DNA from 4 places in the Mesorhizobium sp. NPDC059054 genome. Region 1 is predicted to be linked to each of the others. Evidence: predicted binding sites of a transcription regulator. Region 1 holds the regulator's gene; each other region holds the start of a gene.
The links. Region 1 encodes LexA, which represses DNA repair genes until DNA is damaged. Its sites were predicted from a motif close to TGTTCNNNNTGTGTTCNG; they were not measured.
Positions count from the first base shown of each region.

Region 2: the regulator LexA is predicted to act here: its motif matches at 2,889-2,906, upstream of ACFWXH_RS18575 (helicase-related protein).
Region 3: the regulator LexA is predicted to act here: its motif matches at 4,377-4,394, upstream of uvrA (excinuclease ABC subunit UvrA).
Region 4: the regulator LexA is predicted to act here: its motif matches at 2,833-2,850, upstream of ACFWXH_RS20740 (ImuA family protein).

Region 1 is NZ_JBHYHV010000002.1:1,147,881-1,153,243, reverse strand. It holds gene glp (gephyrin-like molybdotransferase Glp) at 1-1,083, shown strand, start outside; gene ACFWXH_RS13360 (DUF1236 domain-containing protein) at 1,149-1,478, opposite strand; partial or broken gene ACFWXH_RS13355 (hypothetical protein) at 1,540-1,741, opposite strand; gene lexA (transcriptional repressor LexA) at 2,013-2,735, shown strand; gene ACFWXH_RS13345 (ComEC/Rec2 family competence protein) at 2,757-5,300, opposite strand.
Region 2 is NZ_JBHYHV010000004.1:274,256-279,618, reverse strand. It holds gene ACFWXH_RS18585 (acetyl-CoA C-acetyltransferase) at 153-1,337, shown strand; gene phbB (acetoacetyl-CoA reductase) at 1,588-2,313, shown strand; gene ACFWXH_RS18575 (helicase-related protein) at 3,062-5,363, shown strand, end outside.
Region 3 is NZ_JBHYHV010000002.1:885,409-890,771, forward strand. It holds gene ACFWXH_RS11975 (DUF72 domain-containing protein) at 1-467, opposite strand, end outside; gene ACFWXH_RS11980 (DUF302 domain-containing protein) at 879-1,145, opposite strand; gene ACFWXH_RS11985 (hypothetical protein) at 1,149-1,313, opposite strand; gene uvrA (excinuclease ABC subunit UvrA) at 1,310-4,231, opposite strand; gene ACFWXH_RS11995 (hypothetical protein) at 4,992-5,309, opposite strand; gene ACFWXH_RS12000 (ATP-dependent Clp protease proteolytic subunit) at 5,353-5,363, opposite strand, start outside.
Region 4 is NZ_JBHYHV010000004.1:703,973-709,335, forward strand. It holds gene ACFWXH_RS20720 (NAD(P)/FAD-dependent oxidoreductase) at 1-842, opposite strand, end outside; gene ACFWXH_RS20725 (HpcH/HpaI aldolase/citrate lyase family protein) at 1,021-1,896, shown strand; gene ACFWXH_RS20730 (DUF1737 domain-containing protein) at 1,924-2,133, shown strand; gene ACFWXH_RS20735 (metallopeptidase family protein) at 2,268-2,690, opposite strand; gene ACFWXH_RS20740 (ImuA family protein) at 2,873-3,889, shown strand; gene ACFWXH_RS20745 (DNA polymerase Y family protein) at 3,843-5,312, shown strand; gene ACFWXH_RS20750 (error-prone DNA polymerase) at 5,309-5,363, shown strand, end outside.

The DNA of each region.
Region 1 (5,363 bases):
TTGCGCACGCAGCCGCCTTTCGATGCCTCCGCTATGGACGGCTATGCGGCAAAGGCCGCCGATGTGGCCGCAACGCCGGTGACGTTGAAGGTGATCGGCAGCGCGCCAGCCGGCCGTGCGTTTCAGGGCGCCGTTGGTACCGGCGAGACCGTGCGCGTCTTCACCGGTGCACCACTGCCCGCCGGCAGCGACACCATCGTCATCCAGGAAAACGTGCGCGACTTGGGCGATGGCTCCGTCGAAGTGTTGGAATCCGCATCCGAAGGTCGCAACATCCGCCGCAAAGGGCTGGATTTCAACACTGGCGATGTTCTGCTCAAAAAAGGCCGCGTGCTCGACGCCGCAGCTTTGTCGCTAGCCGCTTCTGCGAACCATCCGGCACTTGCCGTGGTGCGCCGGCCGCTGGTTGCTATCATCGCCACGGGTGACGAATTACTGCCACCCGGCAGCGTGCCGGGACCGGACCAGATCATCTCTTCCAACGCTTATGGTGTGGCAGCTGCGGCCCAGGCCGTCGGTGCGCATGCATTGGATCTCGGCATCGCACCCGACCGCAAGGACGCCATCGCCGCGGCGGTACGACAGGCTGTCGAAGCCGGCGCCAACGTCATCGTCACCCTTGGCGGCGCCTCCGTCGGCGATCACGACCTGGTGCACGATGTTCTGACCAGCGAAGGCATGACGCTGGACTTCTGGAAGCTCGCCATGCGCCCAGGCAAGCCGCTGATGTTTGGCCGCATGGGTGCGATCCGCTGCATCGGCTTGCCTGGAAACCCAGTGGCTAGCCTGGTCTGTTCGCAGCTTTTCCTGAAACCCCTGCTTGCCCGTCTTGGCGGCCGCCCCTTCAGCCAGGATATCCGCGAGGCAAGCCTCACAACCAATATGGCGGCCAATGACCGCAGGCAGGACTACATCCGTGCCCGGATCGAACAGGATGGCAGCAGATTGGCCGCGACGCCGTTCGGCGTTCAGGATTCCTCGATGCTTCGTGCTTTATCGGATGCCAACGGGCTGATCATTCGCCCGCCACATGCACCCAAGGCCGAAGCCGGCTCCACGTGCCAGGTGCTGATGCTGCGCTGATCTGAGAAGAAGGCAGATAGCAAAGCCCCGGCTGTCTCTCGGCAGCCAGGGCTTCAACCATCGGATCAGTTCAAGACCTCAACGATTTCATAGGTTTCCGGATCCACAAGAACCGCCCTGTTGTCGATGACGGTGTAACGATATCGTGTATCGGGAACTTCATGCAGGGTTACCGTCTCCGGTACTCTCGAGCCCAGATTGAGCTCCAACCCGAGCACATTGATCGAAGCCACGGGGTTCTTACGAACATACTCGCGGATGACGGTCTTCTGCTCCGGCTGGATCACCACTGTACCTGGCCGTTGTGCCGGGACCACCACGGTATCCTGTGCGTGGCTGGCAGCAGCGCCTGCGAGGACTGCGCAAACGGCATATATCGGAAGAAGCGGTTTCATCGTTCTCTCCTTTCAAGCACGATTGCCCGAAGGAGGAATGCGGACGTCAACGGCCCCGTTCCTAATGAATTAAGGTCTTGTTGCGGCAACTTTGTGCCGAACCACAAGGAAAGGTATGGAACTCACTTTTCGAGATGGCATCCAGCTTACGGAATTTCTCCACGAACACCGGATCGGAAAAGAACTCATCGATATTGCCGGCGCCCTGCCTCGACGTTGACGACGGTTTCGCCGTCAGTGCTCCTGGCAAGGGTATTCCAGAGGCGTTGAAGAAGGCTTCGATGCGGCGATCCACACGAGTGACGTCGGGACGCACGCCTCACGAGGCGCAAGCTTTGGCACATTCCGGAAATGTGAGAATTGACCCCTCGGCAGGACTTTTCGAAACAGACGGGTAGCCGCACCAGCCGTTACACTGAACAAAGCGTCAACAAATTCATTAAACTTTAAAAGGTTGCGGAACACAAATGGAACAGATAGTGTTTGTTCTGGATTTGTTTTTCTGATTCTGGTTCCGTTCCACGGAGGGTGGCTATGCTGACACGCAAGCAACATGAGCTTTTGCTCTTCATCCATGAACGGCTGAAGGAAAGCGGAATTCCGCCTTCCTTCGACGAGATGAAGGAAGCGCTGGATCTTGCCTCGAAGTCCGGCATCCACCGCCTCATAACCGCTCTGGAAGAGCGCGGCTTTATTCGCCGGCTGCCAAACCGGGCGCGTGCACTGGAAGTGTTGAGGCTTCCCGATTCGATCGCGCCCGGCCTCAATGCGGCTCGGAAATTTTCGCCCGCTGTCATCCAGGGCAGTCTGGGGCGGCCTGCACCGAAGGAACCGCAACGCCTGCAGGCCCCAGGCAATGACGACGATGCCACGGCTTCCGTTTCCATCCCAGTCATGGGCCGCATCGCCGCCGGCGTACCGATCGACGCGATCCAGCACCGCACCCATTCGATCTCCGTGCCGCCCGATATGATTGCGGGGGGGGAGCACTATGCATTGGAAGTCAAAGGCGACTCCATGATCGAGGCCGGTATTTTCGACGGCGACACGGTCATCATCCGCAATGCCAATACGGCCAATCCTGGCGAAATCGTCGTGGCGCTCGTCGACGAGGAAGAAGCGACACTCAAGCGATTCCGTCGCAAGGGTGCCTCGATCGCGCTGGAGGCCGCCAATCCAGCCTATGAGACCCGCATCTTCGGCCCGGACCGGGTCAAAGTACAAGGCAAGCTGGTTGGGTTGATCCGCCGCTATTGAGTGAACGGCCTAATTTCGCAGTCACTTAGCCGGCCGCACATCAGGAATTGTGGCAGGTTCTGCAGCCGGGTGAAGCTGATCATCCCGACGTTTGGATTTGAACGCTTTTTTAGGAAGCGGTGGCAGCCCCCTCGCCTCGCGGGTGAACATGCGCTGTGCATGCCAGGGTCGATTTGTGCTCTCGAGCGCAAACAGGATATTAGCCGGTTTATCAGCAGAAACATCAAATCGTACCGCCGCACTGCCGGTGCGGGCGAGATCCTTCTTGGTAACCACCAAGATCGCCGGGTCGTTGCAGGGGTCGGATGCGGTGGCATCGTCGATGACAATGAGTGAGGCGACCCCACAAGCCGATTTCGCTGCATCGGCATATGCAGTCATCACCACGACCGCACCCGACGGATGGCGCGCGAAACACAGGCGCCGTGCACATAGGAAGGGTGTGCCGAAAGGCATGTCGAGCACATTTTCAACGGTCATTTCAACGTCAGCCGAAACATCCTCCGGCAAGACCGTCGTCTCCACATTGAGTGCGCGACGCCAATTGTCCAGCGTGAAAACATTGGGCCGCGCTCGGCTGACGGCGACCTCATCGTCGCCGATCGGCAGCGCGACGAGACGCGCATCCTCGGAGATCAGCACGTCGGGCGTTTCGACATTGCTCATCGTCAGCATACCAGCGAGCGCAAAAGGCAGCGCCAGCCAGCGCAACCATGTCGTGGTCATCGCGCCGATGGCGAGCGCTGCGGTGACGAAGAGCACTGACTGGGTCGAGACGAGCCCTACTCCGTCGACGGGGGAGCGGATGGAAATCCATTCGGCGATCGCCATCATCACCGTTAGTCCCTTGCCCATCACATAGAGAAACGGCCAGTCGGCGCCGAACGGCATGGCAAATGCGCTGAAAACAGCGGCCAGCATGATGAGCGAAACCACCGGCATTACGGCCAGATTGGCGAACAGGCTGAGGGGCGAGACACGCTGGAAATGCCAGACCGCGAAGAGTGCCGTTGCCAGCCCAGCAACGATCGAGGTCGCCGCCATGCCGCCTACCGCAATCAGCGACTTGTGCACGAGTATCCCAGCAAACGAGCGCACCGGCGGCGGAGCAGTGGGCATTGCGCTACGGCGCTCTGTCCAAGCCGCGTAAGCACCAATCAGTGCAGCGGTCGCCGCAAACGACATTTGGAAAGATGGACCAACCACCTCATGCGGTGCGGTCAGGATCACGATCACCGCCGAGATTGCAAGATTGCGCATCGACAGCGCCGCTCGGTCGAACAACACCGCAATCAGCATGACCGCCAGCATGATGAAGCTGCGCTCGGCCGCCACCACCACACCCGAGATCGCCAGATACGCCGCAATCGAACAGAGGGCCGCGAAAGCGGCGTATTTCTTGACCGGTCGACGTGTCGAAAAATCGGGGAACAGAGCAAATGTGCCGCGCAGCAGCAGCAGAATAGCTCCGGCCACCATTGCCATGTGCAGGCCGGAGATCGAGATGATGTGATAGATGCCCGTCCTTCGCATCGCTTCGTTGACGGAATCTGGAATGCCGGCGCGCACACCGACGATCAGCGCTGCCGCGATCTCGCCCTCCGATCCACCGATCGAGGCGCGAATGCGATCGGCGATCACCTCGCGCGCGCGTTCGACCGCGACCGACAGCCGTGTGGTGAGCGGCGCAATGCTCTCCCCATCTGATGCGAGCTTCGGCTTGCCCATGAAGAAGCCGGTCGCGCCGATGCCGTCGAAATAGCTTTCGAAGGAGAAGTCGTAGCCACCAGGTCGCACCGGGCCGGCCGGCGGCATCAAGCGGGCGTAACCGGATACGATCGATCCGGCGCGGATGTCGGCCGGCATTCCCAGCGCCGAAAGCCGCACGCGCTCTGGCTGATATCGCAGCTTGGGCCGCTCGGTGGCGATGACGTCAAGCGTCAGCCGTGTGCGCCCGCTCGCCATCGGCTCGACCGAGATCACCCGCCCCGTCACCCTGGTTGATACCTGTGCACCCAACATATTGCCGGGCATGCGCCACGTCTCGATCTTGGCGGCAAGAATGCCGAGTACGAAGAAAAGTACAGCCATCGCTGCGAGATGCACGCCGAGACGGCGGCGTGAAAACAGCGCAATGACGGCAAGAACCAGGCCGCCGGCAACCAACTGCGGGAGGGCTGGCTCCCGATCGAGTGAGAAGTAGACCGTCGCTCCGGCCGCCAGGAAAACAGGCACAAACAGGAAGGCGACGCCACGATCGAGTTCCAAAGCGACCGCCTTGGCGAAGAGACCACGCGGGTCTCTGCCGACCAGTTTTGTCAGGCGTCGCCGGCAGACCTCGAGCCATGATGGTTCGTCGGAACGCCCGGCTTGCGTGTCAGAACGAAGACGCTGGCGAGCAGAAAACAGGTCATCGAGCGCCGACTGCCCTCCGATCGTCGGAGTGTCCGTGGATGCGGCTGCGGCATCGCCGCTGTCACCCTTTTTGGAAGCAAACAAAAGACGCTCATTGATGCCGTGTTCAGCATCAATGGCCTCTCGCCCATCCCTCTCCGCTCCAGCCATCGGGCCTGCCCCTTGCGCCCCTGACCTCCTATGCTACATGAACGCCCAAACAACGAAAGTCCG
Region 2 (5,363 bases), on a different contig from region 1:
CAGCATGCCGCAATATGCTGCGCGGCATGACTTGCGCGGTGGCAAGGACGACGCAAAAGGGACCGATTTCCAGTTTGACTCGAAGCCTGGAACCGGCAAGAAAAGTCAAACCAACGGTTGCAAACCGCTCAATTCGAGGTCTGGAGAAGAACATGTCCGCATCCAACGCCATCGTCGTCGCAAGTGCCGCGCGCACTGCCGTCGGGTCCTTCAACGGAGCCTTCGCGGCAACCCCCGCGCACGAGCTCGGCGCCGTGGTGATCCGCGAGTTGCTGTCGCGTGCGGGTGTCGAAGCTGCGGAAGTCGACGAGGTGATCCTCGGTCAGGTGCTGACGGCGGCCCAGGGCCAGAACCCGGCGCGACAGGCATCGATCAACGCCGGTCTGCCGATCGAGACGACGGCCTGGGGTCTCAATCAGGTTTGCGGCTCCGGCTTGCGTGCGATCGCCATCGGCATGCAGCAGATCTCCAGCGGTGACGCCAAAGTGATCGTGGCTGGCGGCCAGGAATCGATGTCGCTGTCGACGCATGCGCAGCATCTGCGCGCCGGCGTGAAGATGGGCGACTACAAGATGATCGACACCATGATCAAGGATGGCCTGTGGGATGCCTTCAACGGCTATCACATGGGCATCACAGCCGAGAATGTCGCCAAGCAGTTCCAGATCACCCGCGACGACCAGGATGCTTTCGCCCTCGCCTCGCAGAACAAGGCCGAGGCCGCGCAGAAGGCAGGCAGGTTCAAGGACGAGATCGTGGCTTTCACCATCAAGGGCAGGAAGGGCGACACGGTCGTCGACCAGGACGAATACATCCGCCACGGCGCCACGCTGGACGCCATGACCAAGCTCAAACCCGCCTTCGACAAGGACGGCACGGTGACCGCCGCCAACGCTTCCGGCATCAATGACGGGGCCGCCGGCGCCCTGCTGATGACGGAGGCCGAAGCCACACGCCGCGGCATCACTCCGCTTGTCCGTATCGCCTCCTGGGCGACCGCAGGCGTCGACCCGTCGGTGATGGGTACCGGCCCAATCCCGGCGTCCAAGCGTGCGCTGGAGAAGGCCGGCTGGAAGGTATCCGATCTCGATCTGGTCGAGGCCAACGAGGCCTTTGCCGCGCAGGCCTGCGCAGTCAACAAGGGGCTCGGCTGGAACCCGGACATCGTCAACGTCAACGGCGGCGCCATCGCAATCGGCCATCCGATCGGCGCCTCTGGCGCGCGCATCTTCAATACGCTTGTCTATGAAATGAAGCGCCGTGGCGCCAAGAAGGGGCTGGCCACCCTGTGCATCGGCGGCGGCATGGGCGTCGCGATGTGTGTCGAGACACTCTGATTGAAAACAGGAACGGGCGGCCAAAGTGCCGCCCGTTCCGTCTCTGGAGCGTTTCCGTTTTCACGGAACGCGGAAACGCTCTAACTCTTTGTTTTTACGCAATTCCGGACAGAAAACCGCTACACACTTTTCCTGGAATTGCTTCTGAAGCCATGTCACATGGTTTGGTTCAAGGCTCATTCATAAGAGTCGGATTCAAAAGATCCGCCATTACGGATCGCTCAACGAAGATGCAGCAAAGGGGAAACGCATGAGTAAAGTCGCACTCGTCACAGGTGGGTCACGCGGTATCGGTGCCGCAATCTCGATCGGTTTGAAGAATGCCGGCTACAGCGTTGCCGCGAACTATGCCGGCAATGACGAGGCAGCAGCGAAGTTCACGGCGGAAACGGGGATCAAGACCTACAAATGGTCGGTTGCCGACTACGAGGCCTGCGCGGCCGGCGTCGGCAAGGTGGAAGCCGATCTCGGCCCGGTTTCAGTGCTGGTCAACAACGCCGGCATCACCCGCGATGCAATGTTCCACAAGATGACGCCGCAGCAATGGAAAGAGGTGATCGACACCAACCTGTCCGGCGTCTTCAACATGTCGCATCCGCTGTGGAGCGGCATGCGCGACCGCAAGTTCGGCCGCATCATCACCATTTCCTCCATCAACGGGCAGAAGGGCCAGGCCGGCCAGGCCAACTATTCGGCTTCCAAAGCCGGCGACATCGGCTTCACGAAGGCGCTCGCCCAGGAGGGAGCGCGCGCAGGCATCACAGTCAACGTGATCTGCCCCGGCTATATCGCCACCGAGATGGTGAAGGCGATCGATGAAAAGGTGCTCAACGAGCGCATCATCCCGCAGATCCCGGTCGGCCGCCTCGGCGAGCCGGAAGAGATCGCGCGCTGTGTGGTATTCCTGGCTTCGGAGGAAGCGGGCTTCATCACCGGCTCCACCATCACGGCCAATGGCGGGCAGTATTTCGCGTGAGCGATCTTGCCTTACCGCAAAACGGGCCGCTCGCGGCCCGTTTTTATTTTTGCGAAGGCTACAGCCGCCCTCCTTCTGCCTGACGAAGAGGTCTCCTGACGGGGGGGCGGATGGCCGCCAACGCTCCGGCTGGTTGTGCCGATACGGCACGCAAAGGTTAACGGCTGATCGATACGAGACGAACAAACACTCCGCGAGGCAGTGGATCGTCGGTGGACAAGCTGTGGACAACACAAGATGTTGGGGTGAACAAACCGGGAAACTTCCGCGATCGCCGATTCGTCGCCGATTCGTTCCGGCTTTGGTCGGATCGTTAACGGAAATCGCCGCTCAAGCCATGAAAGTGGTTAATTCATGTTAAGAAAGCACAATGATTTCAGCAGGTTGAGGAGTGATCGCCGTTAGCCGGCAATCAATGGAGTGTCGATTGCCGGCAAACGTTAACGGTGGTTTCGTTCCATGGGTGGTCGAGGCAGTTAGTCGATTCAGCATGTGGTGCGACTCGGGGATGTCTTGTCCATATATAGCCGTGAACGAACCGTGAATCGCGAAGAGTCAGCGATTCGTCGCTGATTCGTTCCAGACTCGTTCCGAGCGTTAATTCGACGGTGCAAAAGGCTGATCGGGGTGATCGCGTGCGACGCTTCCATGAACATTATCCTTTCGCTCCGGCGCCTGAATGCCTATGTGTGCGCTGTCGCCGGGCAGGGCGGCGCCGATGACGGGAAAAGGTCTTCTTTCCGGGCCGATGAATATCCATCCCAAACCAACCGAACCGCTGATCCTCTCAGGCCGCGACGTCACGGCCGTGCTTGGCCCGACCAACACCGGCAAGACGCATCTCGCCATCGAAAGAATGATCGCGCATGAGAGCGGCGTCATCGGCTTGCCGCTGCGCCTTCTGGCGCGCGAGGTCTACGCCCGGTTGTGCGAAAAGGTCGGCGCCCACAAGGTCGCGCTGGTCACCGGCGAGGAGAAGATCCAACCCGCCGGCGCAAGATACTCCGTCCATACCGTCGAGGCACTGCCGCGCGAAACCGATGCCGCGTTCGTTGCCATCGACGAAGTGCAGTTGGCCGGCGATCTCGAGCGCGGCCATATCTTCACCGACCGCATCCTCAACCTGCGCGGCAGACAGGAGACGCTGCTTCTGGGGGCCGCCACCATGCAGGGCATCCTGCAGAAGCTCCTGAAGGGCGTGTCGGTGGTGACCAGGCCTCGCCTGTCGCATCTTGCCTATGCCGGTTCCAAGAAGCTCACCCGTTTGCCGCGGCGCTCTGCCATTGTCGCCTTCTCGGCAGATGAGGTCTACGGGATCGCCGAACTGATCCGCCGCCAGCAGGGCGGCGCTGCCGTCGTGCTCGGTGCGCTGTCGCCCCGCACCCGCAATGCACAGGTGGCACTCTATCAATCCGGCGATGTCGATTATCTGATTGCGACCGACGCCATCGGCATGGGTTTGAATCTCGACGTCGACCACGTCGCCTTTGCCCAGAACAGGAAGTTCGACGGCTACCAATATCGCAATTTGACCGCCGCCGAGCTCGGCCAGATCGCCGGCCGCGCCGGCCGGCACCTGCGCGACGGCACTTTCGGCGTTACCGGTCAGGTCGATCCACTCGACGACGATCTCGTCCAGAAGATCGAAAGCCATGACTTCGAGCCGGTGAAGGTTCTGCAATGGCGCACTGCCACCTTTGATTTCTCCAACCTCGACGCGTTGAAGCGTTCGATCGAGACCAACGCGCCGGTGGAAGGATTGACCCGGGCATTGCCGGCCGTCGATGCGCAGGCGCTGGAGTTCCTTTCGAAGGATGGCGAAATCCGCACGCTTGCCGCCAACCGCGAGCGGGTGGCCCTGCTTTGGGAAGCCTGTGCCTTGCCGGATTATCGCAAGATCGCACCCGCCCAGCACGCTGACCTCATCGCCTCCATCTATATGGACCTTGCCAGGCGCGGCCATGTCGACGAGACCTACATGGCCGAACAGGTGCGTCGCGCCGACACGACCGAGGGCGATATCGACACGCTTTCGCATCGCATCGCACAGATCCGCACGTGGACTTTTGTATCCAATCGTCCAGGTTGGCTTGCCGATCCGACACACTGGCAAGAAAAGACACGGGAAATCGAAGACAGATTGTCGGACGCGTTACATGAGCGGTTGACGAAACGCTTCGTTGATCGCAGGACTTCCGTCCTCATGCGGCGCCTTAGAGAAAATACCATGCCTGAAGCCGAAATCAGTCCTACCGGAACCGTCCTCGTCGAGGGCCATCATGTCGGCGAATTGCAAGGGTTCCGCTTCACGGCAGACCAGGGCGCCGGCGGAGAAGACGCCAAGGCCGTGCGCTCGGCCGCCCAGAAGGCGCTGGCCTCGGAGTTCGAAGCCCGTGCCGAGCGCTTCGCTGCGTCCGGCAACAACGACATCGCCTTGGGCTCCGATGGCGTGCTGCGTTGGATCGGCGCGCCGATCGGCACGCTGGTCGCCGGCGAAGACACGCTGAAGCCGCGGCTGGTGCTGCTTGCCGACGAACAGCTGACCGGCCCGGCGCGTGACAAAGTGGCGGCGCGCGCCGAACGTTTTGTCAATTTCCAGGTCGAGCTGCTTTTGAAGCCACTGGTCGACATGAAGAATGCCGAACAGTTGACGGGCATCGCCCGTGGCATCGCTTTCCAGCTTGTCGAGCATTTCGGCCTCATCAACAGGCGCGATATCGCAGAAGAGATGCGCAGCCTCGACCAGGAAGGTCGTGCGGCGCTGCGGCGTCTGGGTGTGCGTTTCGGCGCCTACCATGTCTTCGTGCCATCGCTGATCAAGCCGGCGCCGGCTGGCCTGGTGACGCTTTTGTGGGCGCTGAAGAACGATGGCAAGGACAAACCGGGCTTCGGCGACGTGGTTCATGCGCTGGCCTCAGGCCGCACCTCGATCGTGATCGATCCGACCTACGACAAGGCGTTCTACCGGCTGGCCGGCTATCGCAATCTTGGTCGCCGCGCGGTGCGCGTCGACATCCTGGAGCGACTGGCCGACCTCATTCGTCCGGCGA
Region 3 (5,363 bases), 260 kb from region 1:
GGCACTGTGAAGGAATCGTGGCGGACCTCCACCGCATGGCGTAGCGCCACGCCGTCCTGCTTTTCGGGCAGCAGTGCCAGGAACGCGCCGAAGTCGTCGGCGTCGAAGCGCTTGGTCGGGGCGAACTGCCAAAGAATCGGCCCCAGCTTGTCGCCGAGTTCCGAGACGCCCGAGTCGAGGAAGCGCTGCACCGATTCGCCTGCTTCGCCCAGCACCCGGCGGTTGGTCGCAAAGCGGATCGCCTTCAGCGAAAATACAAAACCGTCCGGAGCATCCTTCGCCCATTTGGCAAAGGTCGGCGGCTTGAAGGTCGAGTAATAGGTGCCGTTGACCTCGATTGTCGGCACCTGCCGCGAGGCGTAATTGAGCTGCTTGGCCTTCGACAGCGTCTCCGGATAGAACGACGTGTCCCAGGGCTCGAACGTCCAGCCGCCCATGCCCGACCGGATCCTGCCTGCTGCGCTCATTTTATCCTCCACTGGGTCGTTCGGTTGATCGGGTGTGTCTGCTCAGGCAAGTCAAACCACGGCAAGGCGTTACAGGCCATCCGAAATCGGCAACCACAGACGATCCTCCTGCCAACTCCGTTCAACATTCCCGGCCTTCGCGGCGTGGCAAGTCCGGGCTGGATCGTCGCGGCATGCCGCTTGTTGAAGCCTTGCCGTTCCAGCCCAAAGCCCCGCATCTCCCCCAATTGAGGTATGTACCTTGGATCAAGATGCGCTAAAATGAGACAGACCGTTAATATCGTTCTCCCGGTTCTTTGGCTCGGGGGCGGTGCGCGGTGCCAACGGCCGCGTTGCCGCCAAATGCTAGGGGAGAGCAGGCGAATTCGACTTCGTCTGCTCTTTTTTTGTTCAGCCCAGGCTGGGAGATCGTCAGTGCGCGCGAGGCTCTGAAGCCTGCTGTTCGCGCCCGGCTGCCATCCCGATGACCTTGCCCATACCGTCGGCAATCGCCTGGACCGCTGTCAGGCTGGCGTCGCCCAGCCCATGGCGGGCAGCGATCCAGTTAGCTGCGTTGTATGAGAGCCAGACCTTGCCGGCTTCGTCTTCCCACGCAAGTGCCTTCACCGGTAGGTCGATGCCGGCAATCTGCTTGTCCTGCATCAGCGGTGTGCCACCCTTCGGATTGCCGAAGATCAAAAGCTACGTCGGGCGAAGCGCCACACCGACATCGCGCGCACCGGCTGCATGGTCGATGCGAGCGAAGACGTAGAGGTCCAGCCGGGTCACTGTCTCCGCCAGCCGGTCGATGGTTTCGGCTACCCCGAACCGGCTCTCGACGGAAACCACGCCCTCGCTATCGTTCACTCGGCCGCCTCGCGCTTGCCTTTCGGCCGGCGCTCCAGAAGCTCCTTGAGGAACTGGCCGGTGTAGCTGCGCGGTTCCGCGACAATATCCTCGGGTGTACCAGAGGCCACCAGCTCACCGCCACCGTCGCCACCTTCGGGGCCGAGGTCGAGCACCCAGTCGGCCGTCTTGATGACCTCGAGATTGTGCTCGATCACGATGACGGTATTGCCCTGATCGACCAGCTCATGCAGCACTTCGAGCAGCTTCGCCACATCGTGGAAATGCAAGCCGGTGGTCGGCTCATCGAGGATGTAGAGCGTTTTGCCGGTCGCCTTGCGCGACAGCTCCTTGGCGAGCTTGATGCGCTGTGCTTCACCACCTGACAATGTCGTTGCCTGCTGGCCGATGTGAATATACCCGAGGCCAACCTGGTTGAGCGTGATCAGCTTGTCGCGCACCGCCGGCACCGCGGCGAAGAACTCGACGCCTTCCTCGACCGTCATGTCGAGCACGTCGGCGATGGACTTGCCCTTGAAGGTGACATCCAGCGTTTCGCGGTTGTAGCGCTTGCCGTGACAGACATCACAAGTGACGTAGACGTCCGGCAGGAAGTGCATCTCGATCTTGATGACGCCATCGCCCTGACACGCCTCGCAGCGGCCGCCCTTGACGTTGAAGGAGAAGCGGCCAGGCTGGTAGCCGCGCGCCTTCGCCTCGGGAAGCCCCGCGAACCAATCGCGGATCGGCGTGAAGGCACCGGTATAGGTCGCCGGGTTGGAACGTGGCGTGCGGCCGATCGGGCTCTGGTCGATGTCGATGACCTTGTCCAGGAACTCCAGCCCTTCGATGCGATCATGCTCGGCCGGGTGTTCGCGCGAACCCATGATGCGGCGCGACGCCGCCTTGAACAGCGTCTCGATCAGGAAGGTCGACTTGCCGCCGCCCGATACGCCGGTGACGGCGGTGAAGGTGCCGAGCGGGAATTCGGCGGAGACGTTCTTCAGATTGTTGCCGCGCGCGCCGACGATCTTGATGCGCTTGCCCTTCTTGCCGGGACGGCGCTCGGCCGGGGTCTCGATCTCGAGCTCGCCGGACAGATATTTGCCGGTGATCGAATTGGGGTTGGCCATGATCTCGCGCGGCGTGCCCTGGGCGATGATCTGCCCGCCATGGATGCCGGCCGCCGGGCCGATGTCGACGACATAGTCGGCGGTGAGGATGGCGTCCTCGTCGTGTTCGACGACAATCACCGTATTGCCGATGTCGCGCAGATGCTTCAGCGTTTCGATCAGACGCGCGTTATCGCGCTGGTGCAGGCCGATCGACGGCTCGTCCAGCACGTAGAGCACGCCGGTGAGGCCGGAGCCGATCTGCGAAGCGAGGCGGATACGCTGGCTTTCGCCGCCCGACAGCGTGCCGGAATTGCGCGACAGCGTCAGATAGTCGAGACCGACATCGTTGAGGAAACGCAGCCGTTCGCGGATCTCCTTGAGCACCCGTACGGCGATTTCAGTCTGCTTCTCGTTGAGCTGCGCCGGCAATTCGGTGAACCAGGCATCGGCCTTGCGGATCGACAACTCCGTCACTTCGCCGATGTGCTTGCCTGCGATCTTGACCGCCAGCGCTTCGGGCTTGAGGCGGTAGCCACCGCAAGCGGGGCAGGGCGTGGCCGACATGAAGCGCTCGATCTCCTCGCGCATCCAGGCCGATTCCGTTTCCTTCCAGCGCCGCTCGAGATTGGGGATCACGCCCTCGAACGTCTTGGTGGTCTTGTAGGAGCGCAGGCCGTCGTCATAGTTGAAGGTGATCTCGCGCTCGCCGGTGCCGCGCAGGATGGCCTGCCGGGCATCGTCCTTAAGATCCTTGAACTTGTCGCCCAATTTGAAGTCATAGACCTTGCCCAGCGCTTCCAGCGTCTGCGAATAATAGGGCGAGGTGGATTTCGCCCACGGTGCCACCGCACCGTCGCGCAAGGTAATGTTGTCGTCCGGCACGACGAGGTTTTCGTCGATGGCGCGCTGGCTGCCGAGGCCGTCACAGGTCGGACAGGCACCGAACGGGTTGTTGAAAGAGAACAGCCGCGGCTCGATTTCCGGGATGGTGAAACCGGAAACCGGGCAGGCGAACTTTTCCGAAAACAGGATGCGTTCGTGTGTCTCGTTCTTCGATTTGTAGGCGGATTCTTCTGCCGTCGCTGCCGCGGGCAATGGTTTGTCGGCGAATTCCGCGACCGCGAGCCCTTCGGCCAGTTTCAGCGCCGTTTCCATGGAATCGGCCAGACGTGTAGCCAGGTCGGCACGCACGACGATGCGGTCGACGACGACGTCGATGTCGTGCTTGTACTTCTTGTCGAGCGCCGGCACGTCGGCGATCTCGTAGAAGGTGCCGTCGACCTTGACGCGCTGGAAGCCCTTCTTCTGAAGCTCCAGCAGCTCCTTCTTGTACTCACCCTTGCGGCCGCGCACCATCGGTGCCGTGATATAAAGGCGGGTGCCTTCCTCCAGTGCCAGAACGCGGTCGACCATCTGCGAGACGGTCTGGCTCTCGATCGGCAGGCCGGTGGCCGGCGAATACGGCACACCGACGCGCGCGAACAGCAGGCGCATATAGTCATAGATTTCGGTGACGGTGCCGACCGTCGAACGCGGATTGCGGGACGTGGTCTTCTGCTCGATCGAGATGGCGGGCGACAGACCGTCGATCTGGTCGACGTCCGGCTTTTGCATCATCTCCAGGAACTGGCGGGCATAGGCAGAAAGGCTTTCGACGTAGCGGCGCTGCCCTTCCGCATAGATTGTGTCGAAGGCAAGTGACGATTTGCCCGAGCCGGACAGGCCGGTCATGACGACGAGGCTGTCTCGCGGCAGATCCAGATCGACATTCTTCAGATTGTGCTCGCGCGCGCCGCGAATGGAAATGTACTTATGGTCGGCCATGCCGCTCCGCCGCCTCAGCTTTGCAATGTCTCGGATCGGCGAACCCTGCCGCCATCCGCTCATATGGGGTATTTTCGCCGCAAGATCGAGAGACTCCGGCCAATTGCAGCGTTTAACCGCCTTTCGCGCGAGCGAGCAAGCAAAAAAGAACAAAGGCCGAACGTGCTCCTGACAAGGCGATGTCAGCAGAACGTGACGTTCCGGATCGTTCCGATCACAATTTTTGTAATCGATGGGTCGCCGGTTGACGCTGCGGAAGCGAAGGCGCAAGGTCGGTTCGTCGCCTGAACCGATCGCCCTGTGGCGATCCTCGTGCCGGAAGGCGGTCTGCGAGGCGCCGCAGACCAAACGAGTGAGAGTTCGGGAAGACGGCAAGAGCAACCAGCAGAAGGAGCGAGGCATGACCCCACCGGACAGTCCCTTCGGGCTCCACCTGTCGTTGGAGCCGCGGCAGGCATAGGTGTCAGGAAGGCAGTGCTTTTCTGCGCAAACCGTGACCTGCCGATCCCCTACAATCAGAGACCACTAGTCGGGTCGTCGGCTGCGAGCCGCGAAGCACCCGAAACCCAAAGCCGGTAAAACGCTCCCGGTAGACCTGGGTAAAACCCTCAAAAGCCCCGTCCGCATGCCATGGGCAGCGGCGGGGCTGTTATTTTGAGCCGACAGGGACCGTCATCCGACCCGTTTGGAGCGCCGTGCACCCCTTCAGACGTGCAAGAAATCTCCAGCGCTTTGAAGCGGACATCGTGCCTGAATGCGTTCAGCGTCGCGGCGCAGGAATGTCGCCGGCACCGACATCCACGATCACCGAACCGGAAATGCGCACGTCCATGTCGCCAACCTTGAATTGGCGGCCGGTGGCCGGATCATAATCGTCAGGTTCCGGCTGCGGGGCAGCCGGTTTGACGATGCTGTAGCCGCCATTGACCCCGGGAAGGGGCTTTGCCGTCTGTCTGGTCGCTTCTCCTGCAAGCGCAATCGGGGCCGAGAGGGCGAGAATTGCGAGAGCAGCGAAATTCGTACGGATAAAGGCAGCCATGAAGTTCATGGTTGCAACATAGGCATGTTCGATCGACACGGCCAGTGTCGGCTGTCTCCCATGCTGTCAGAAAACCCGAAGCTCATGCGGCTG
Region 4 (5,363 bases), on a different contig from region 1:
GGCTCGAAATCGGTCGGGTCGGCGGCAAGCTCACCTTCCTCCGGCTCGGCACCGCCGGTGATGTAGACCGAGCCTTCCGGGCGCACATAGATGCCGCTGGGGTCAACCAGCAGCGGCAGGTCTTCGTAGCGCTCGCGCGCCTCGAACACGAACACCGAGCGCTTGCGCGGCTCGACCGGCAGTTCGAGCCCAGCCATGGCCGAGACCTTGCCGGCATTGGGGCCGGCGGCGTTGACGACGATGCCCGCCTGCAGCGTCTCGCCATTGTCGAGCGTCACCGACTGGACCTGATCGCCCTGGCGGGCAATGGCGGTGACGGAAGCGGTGATCAGGTCGACCGACTTGGTGCGCAACGCCTTGCGAAACAGCTGCAGATAGGCGTGCGCATCGAACCAGCCCTCGCCGGAGCGGCCATAGGCACCGGCGGTGATGCCTTCCGCCGACAACCAGGCGAAACGGCGGGTCAGCGCCTCGGCGTCCTCCAGCACGATATCGGCGCCCTCGGCCACCTGCACGTCGTGATTGGCCTTCAGGATCGGCAGGCCGTTCTCGCCGGCCAGGATCAGATAGCCGCCTTCGCGGAAGCCGATATCGGCATCCTCGCCGAATTCTTCCTTCAGCCGCCGGAACAATTTCAGCGTGAACTGCGACAGACGGATGTTTTCCGGGATGGAGAACTGCTGGCGGATGGAGGCACAGGACAGCGTCGTTGCAGCATGGGCGAATTGCGGATCGCGCTCGACCAGTGCGATGGAGCCAGTGAAGCCTTCCTCGCGCAGATAGTAGGCGACCGAGGCGCCAACAATGGCCCCGCCGATGATCACGATGTCGTATTGCGCCATGAAGTCCGTTCCGGATTGGATGAGCGAGTAGTCAATAGTGAGTAGTGGGTAGAGGGCCAAACGGTGCCCTAACCGGCACTATTCGCTATTCACTATTTCACTATTCACTCTCTAACCAGCTTCAGCCACCCCACTGCAAGCCCTTGCAAGGGCCAGCTTTGGCGGGCAAGAAGACCAGATGGCTGAAAATCCCTATCGCCCGCGCCGTTCCGTCCTCTACATTCCTGCCGCCAACGAGCGGGCGCTGGCCAAGATCGCGACACTTGCCTGCGACGCTGTCATCATCGACCTGGAAGATGCCGTCGCCTCCGGCGAAAAAGCCTCGGCGCGCGACAGGCTCGGCGCGATCTTCGCCAATCGCCCGCGCTGCGAAATGGTGGTGCGCATCAACCGCTTCGGAGGCGAAGGCGGCCCGGAGGATCTTACCGCGGCGCTCGCTTGCCAGCCGGACGGCATCCTGCTGCCCAAGATCGATACGCCGCGCGACATCCTGGAAGCCGGCGACGCGCTCGACGAGGCCGACGCACCCGACGAAGTGAAGCTGTGGGCGATGATCGAGACGCCCAAGGCGCTGATCAACATCGCCGCCATCGCCGAACTCGGCCGCGACCCCGCTTCGCGGCTCGCCTGCCTGGTTGCCGGCACCAATGACCTGATCAAGGAGACCGGCGTTCAGGCCACTGCGGACCGGCGCTATCTGGTGCCGTGGCTGATGCAGATGGTGTTGGCCGCGCGTGCCGGCGGCATCGCCCTGCTCGACGGTGTCTTCAACGATTTCCGCAACTTGGACGGTTTCGCCCGCGAATGCGCCGATTCCGCCGGCATGGGTTTCGACGGCAAGACGCTGATCCATCCGTCGCAGGTCGAGGCTGCCAATGCTGCTTTCACCCCTTCGGATCAGGCTTTGGCGGAGGCCAAGGCCATTGTCACCGCCTTTGCCAAGCCGGAAAACGTCGGCAAGGGTGTCATTGCGCTGGAAGGCAGGATGGTGGAGCGTCTCCACCTGGTCCAGGCTGAGAAATTGCTGGCGAAAGCCGCCAGCATCGGCGCATGATCGAGCAACAGCTTTAAGGACAGGACCATGCGCCTCTTTCGCTTCCTCACCGCCGTCGATGACGCCACCTTCTGCCACAAGGTGACAGCGGCGCTGAACAAGGGCTGGCACCTCTATGGCTCGCCGACCTATGCCTATGACAAAAAGGAAAAGGTCATGCGCTGCGGCCAGGCCGTGGTGAAGGATGTCGACGGCCAGGAATACGTGCCCGGCGAAACCAAATTGAGCGACTGGTAGTAGCCGTCGTCCTAGAGCATTTCCGCTTTTCTCCGGATCGCGGAAACGCTCTAACTCTTTGTTTTACGCAATTCCGGACGCAAAACCGCTGCACACTTTTGCTGGAATTGCTCTCAATTCCTATTTGCAAGAGCCTATTCCGCCGACGCCTCGATACGCTCCATGTCATCGTCGGAGAGGCCGAAATGATGGCCGATCTCGTGGATCAGCACATGGGTGACGATGTCGCCCAGTGTCTCTTCGTTCTCGGCCCAGTAGTCGAGGATGGCGCGGCGGTAGAGCGTGATGCGGTTCGGCCCCTCGCCGGTCGCTGGATTCCAACGTTCGGCGATGCCGCGCCCCTCGAACAGGCCGAGCAGGTCGAAGGGCGTTTCCAGCGACAGATCGTCCATGATCTCATCGGTCGGAAACTCGGCTACCTGGACGACGATCTCGCCCGTCAGCTTGCGGAACTCCTCCGACAGATGGGCGTAGGCTTCCAGCGCCAGCAGCTCGAGCTCATCAAGGGAGGGAGAAAGCTCGTTGTGCCAGGTGCGGGTCTTGTAGATGCGGGCCATTCTTTGTCCTTTGACCCCGGCATATAGGCTGTTGCGGCAAGATCGGCAAATAACGATCCGATCGACGGTATTTTGCCCTGACAGGAGAGGAATAAATTCTCCATGAGTCCGCTTGACTCTCATCTCACCCTCTGGAATCTATAAGAACATAACAGGAACAAATTGACTGGACGCTGACCGACATGGCGATGGACGCCGTGGCGCGAGACACTGTTTTTGCCTTGCGCCGCCAGATCGCGAAGATTGAAGGAACGCTGTCGGAACGCCTCGAAGCGCCGGCTGGCAGTGGCTCCGACGCAGACCGCATGCTGGTGCGCCGCAGCGGCGTGGCTGAAAGCCATGGCTTGCTCGCCACCGGCGCGGATCACTTCGACGCTGCCTTGAATGGCGGACTGCCCAAGGCTGCCCTGACCGAACTCCACGGTGCCGAGACCCGCGATGCCGGCACCGTCGCTGGCTTTGCGCTGGCTCTCGCCTGTCTGCTGCTGAAAAAAACGGAAACGCCGGCGCCCATTCTGTGGGTCGGCACCACCGAGATCTTTCGGGAAGCTGGTTTTCCTTACGCGCGCGGGCTCGAGGCCGGTTTCGGTATCGCGCCCGAAAGCCTGCTTTACGCCGAAGCGCCGAAAACCACCGATGCCCTGTGGATCGCCGAGGAGGGAGCAGGCTTGACCGCGCTTTCCGCCGTCGTGCTGGAACTGCGCGGCAATCCCGAACGGCTCGACCTGACCGCCACGCGCCGACTGCATCGTCGCGCACAGATGGCGGGGCGGCCGGTCTTCCTGCTGCGGCAGGCAGCGCTTGCCGAGCCGACAGCGGCACCCGTCCGTCTCCTCGTCGCACCGGCACCGGCAACGCCGCGCAACACCATGGCCGGCCCCCTGGACGGCACGATCGGTCGCCCGGGCATCGCCGTCACCATCGGCAAGAGCCGCGCGACACAGCCTGGACAATTCACACTGGAGTGGAACCCCGATGAACGCACATTCCTGGATCGAAGGCACGCGGGCGCAATCCACCAGCGGCCATGGGACATTCAGAAGCGAGCAAAGGATCATGTCGCTGTGGTTCCCCTATCTTCCAGCGGAACGGATCCTGCGGCAGCGTCACGGCCGGTCCTGGCGTTCCCGTCCCCCCGGCCATCGCCCGCTGGTGATCAGCCATCGCGACCGCAACGCCCAGCGCATCGCCGCGCTTGACGAACGGGCAGAGGCGCTGCGCCTGAAACCCGGCATGGGCATTGCCGATGCGCGCGCCATGCATCCGTCGATCGATATTGTCGAAGCCGATCCGCAGGCCGATTTGCGTCTGCTCGACAGCCTGGCCGACTGGTGTGATCGCTACACGCCGCTGGTTGCGCTCGATGGCATCGACGGTCTGTTCCTCGACATCACCGGCTGCACGCATCTGTTCGGCGGTGAACACGCCATGCTGGACGAAATTCTGGCCCGTTTCTTCCACCAGGGATTCGACGTTCGTGCCGGGATCGCCTCGACCGCGGGGGCAGCCTGGGCTGCCGCCAGGTTTCGCGACCGCTGCATTGTCGAATTAGGGGAGGAAGAAGCTCTTCTCGCCCCGCTGCCGCTTGCGGCACTGCGCCTTGAACCGGAAATACGCAGCAGTCTGGAGAGCGTCGGCTTGCGCACGGTTGGCGCTGTTCTGGCAGCACCGCGCGCGCCATTGGTGCGCCGTTTCGGCGTTGCCTTGCTGCTGCGCATCGACCAGGCGCTCGGGCGGCAGGATGAAGCCGTCTCGCCGCGATTGCCTGTCGCCCCGCTTTCGGTCGAGCGCCACCTCGCTGAACCCGTCATCCTGATCGATGACATCGAACGTTTGGTGTTTCTGCTTGCAACGGCATTGAAGACCGATCTCGAGCGGCGAGGCGAAGGGGCAAGGGCGGTTGCCCTCCTGCTCTTCCGGGTCGATGGCGTGGTCAGTCGCCTTGTCGTCGGCACGTCGCGGTCTATGCGCGAGCCTCGGCTCATCTTGAGATTGTTCCAGGAGAAGCTGACGGCGATCGCCGAGGATTTCGACGCCGGCTACGGCTTCGATCTGGTTCGCCTCGCCATACTGGCGACCGCTCCTTTCGACATGCACCAGGCCGACCTTGCCGATGAGGTCGAGGATGGCGAGGAGAACCTTGCTTTGTTCGCCGATCGCATCCGTGCGCGCTTGGGCGATGGTGCCGTGCTGAAGCCGGTCGCTGTTGAAAGCCATCTGCCGGAACGCGCCGTCGCAATCATCCCCTATTGGGAAGATACGCCGCGGCGGGTTTCACCTCCCAGGAAGCCGGCCATACCAAAAGAGTTGCCCTCCGCCGTGCCCTTCCAGCCGGAACGTCCGATCCGGCTGTTTCAGGTGCCTGAACCCGTCGAAGTTCCTGCTTCGGAAATTCCGGATGGCCCTCCGCTGCAATTCCGTTGGCGGCGAGCGCTCCACCGTGTCGCCAAGGTGGAAGGGCCGGAACGCATCGCAGCGGAATGGTGGCGCCAGGAAGAACCGACACGCGACTATTTTCGCATCGAAGACACCGACGGCCGCCGCTACTGGCTTTATCGCCAGGGCTTTTACGACGCTTCGAAACCGCCCCCGCGCTGGTTCATGCATGGAGTGTTTGCATGAGCCTGATTGCCCACCCGCCCTATGCCGAATTCGGGGTGCAGTCGAACTTTT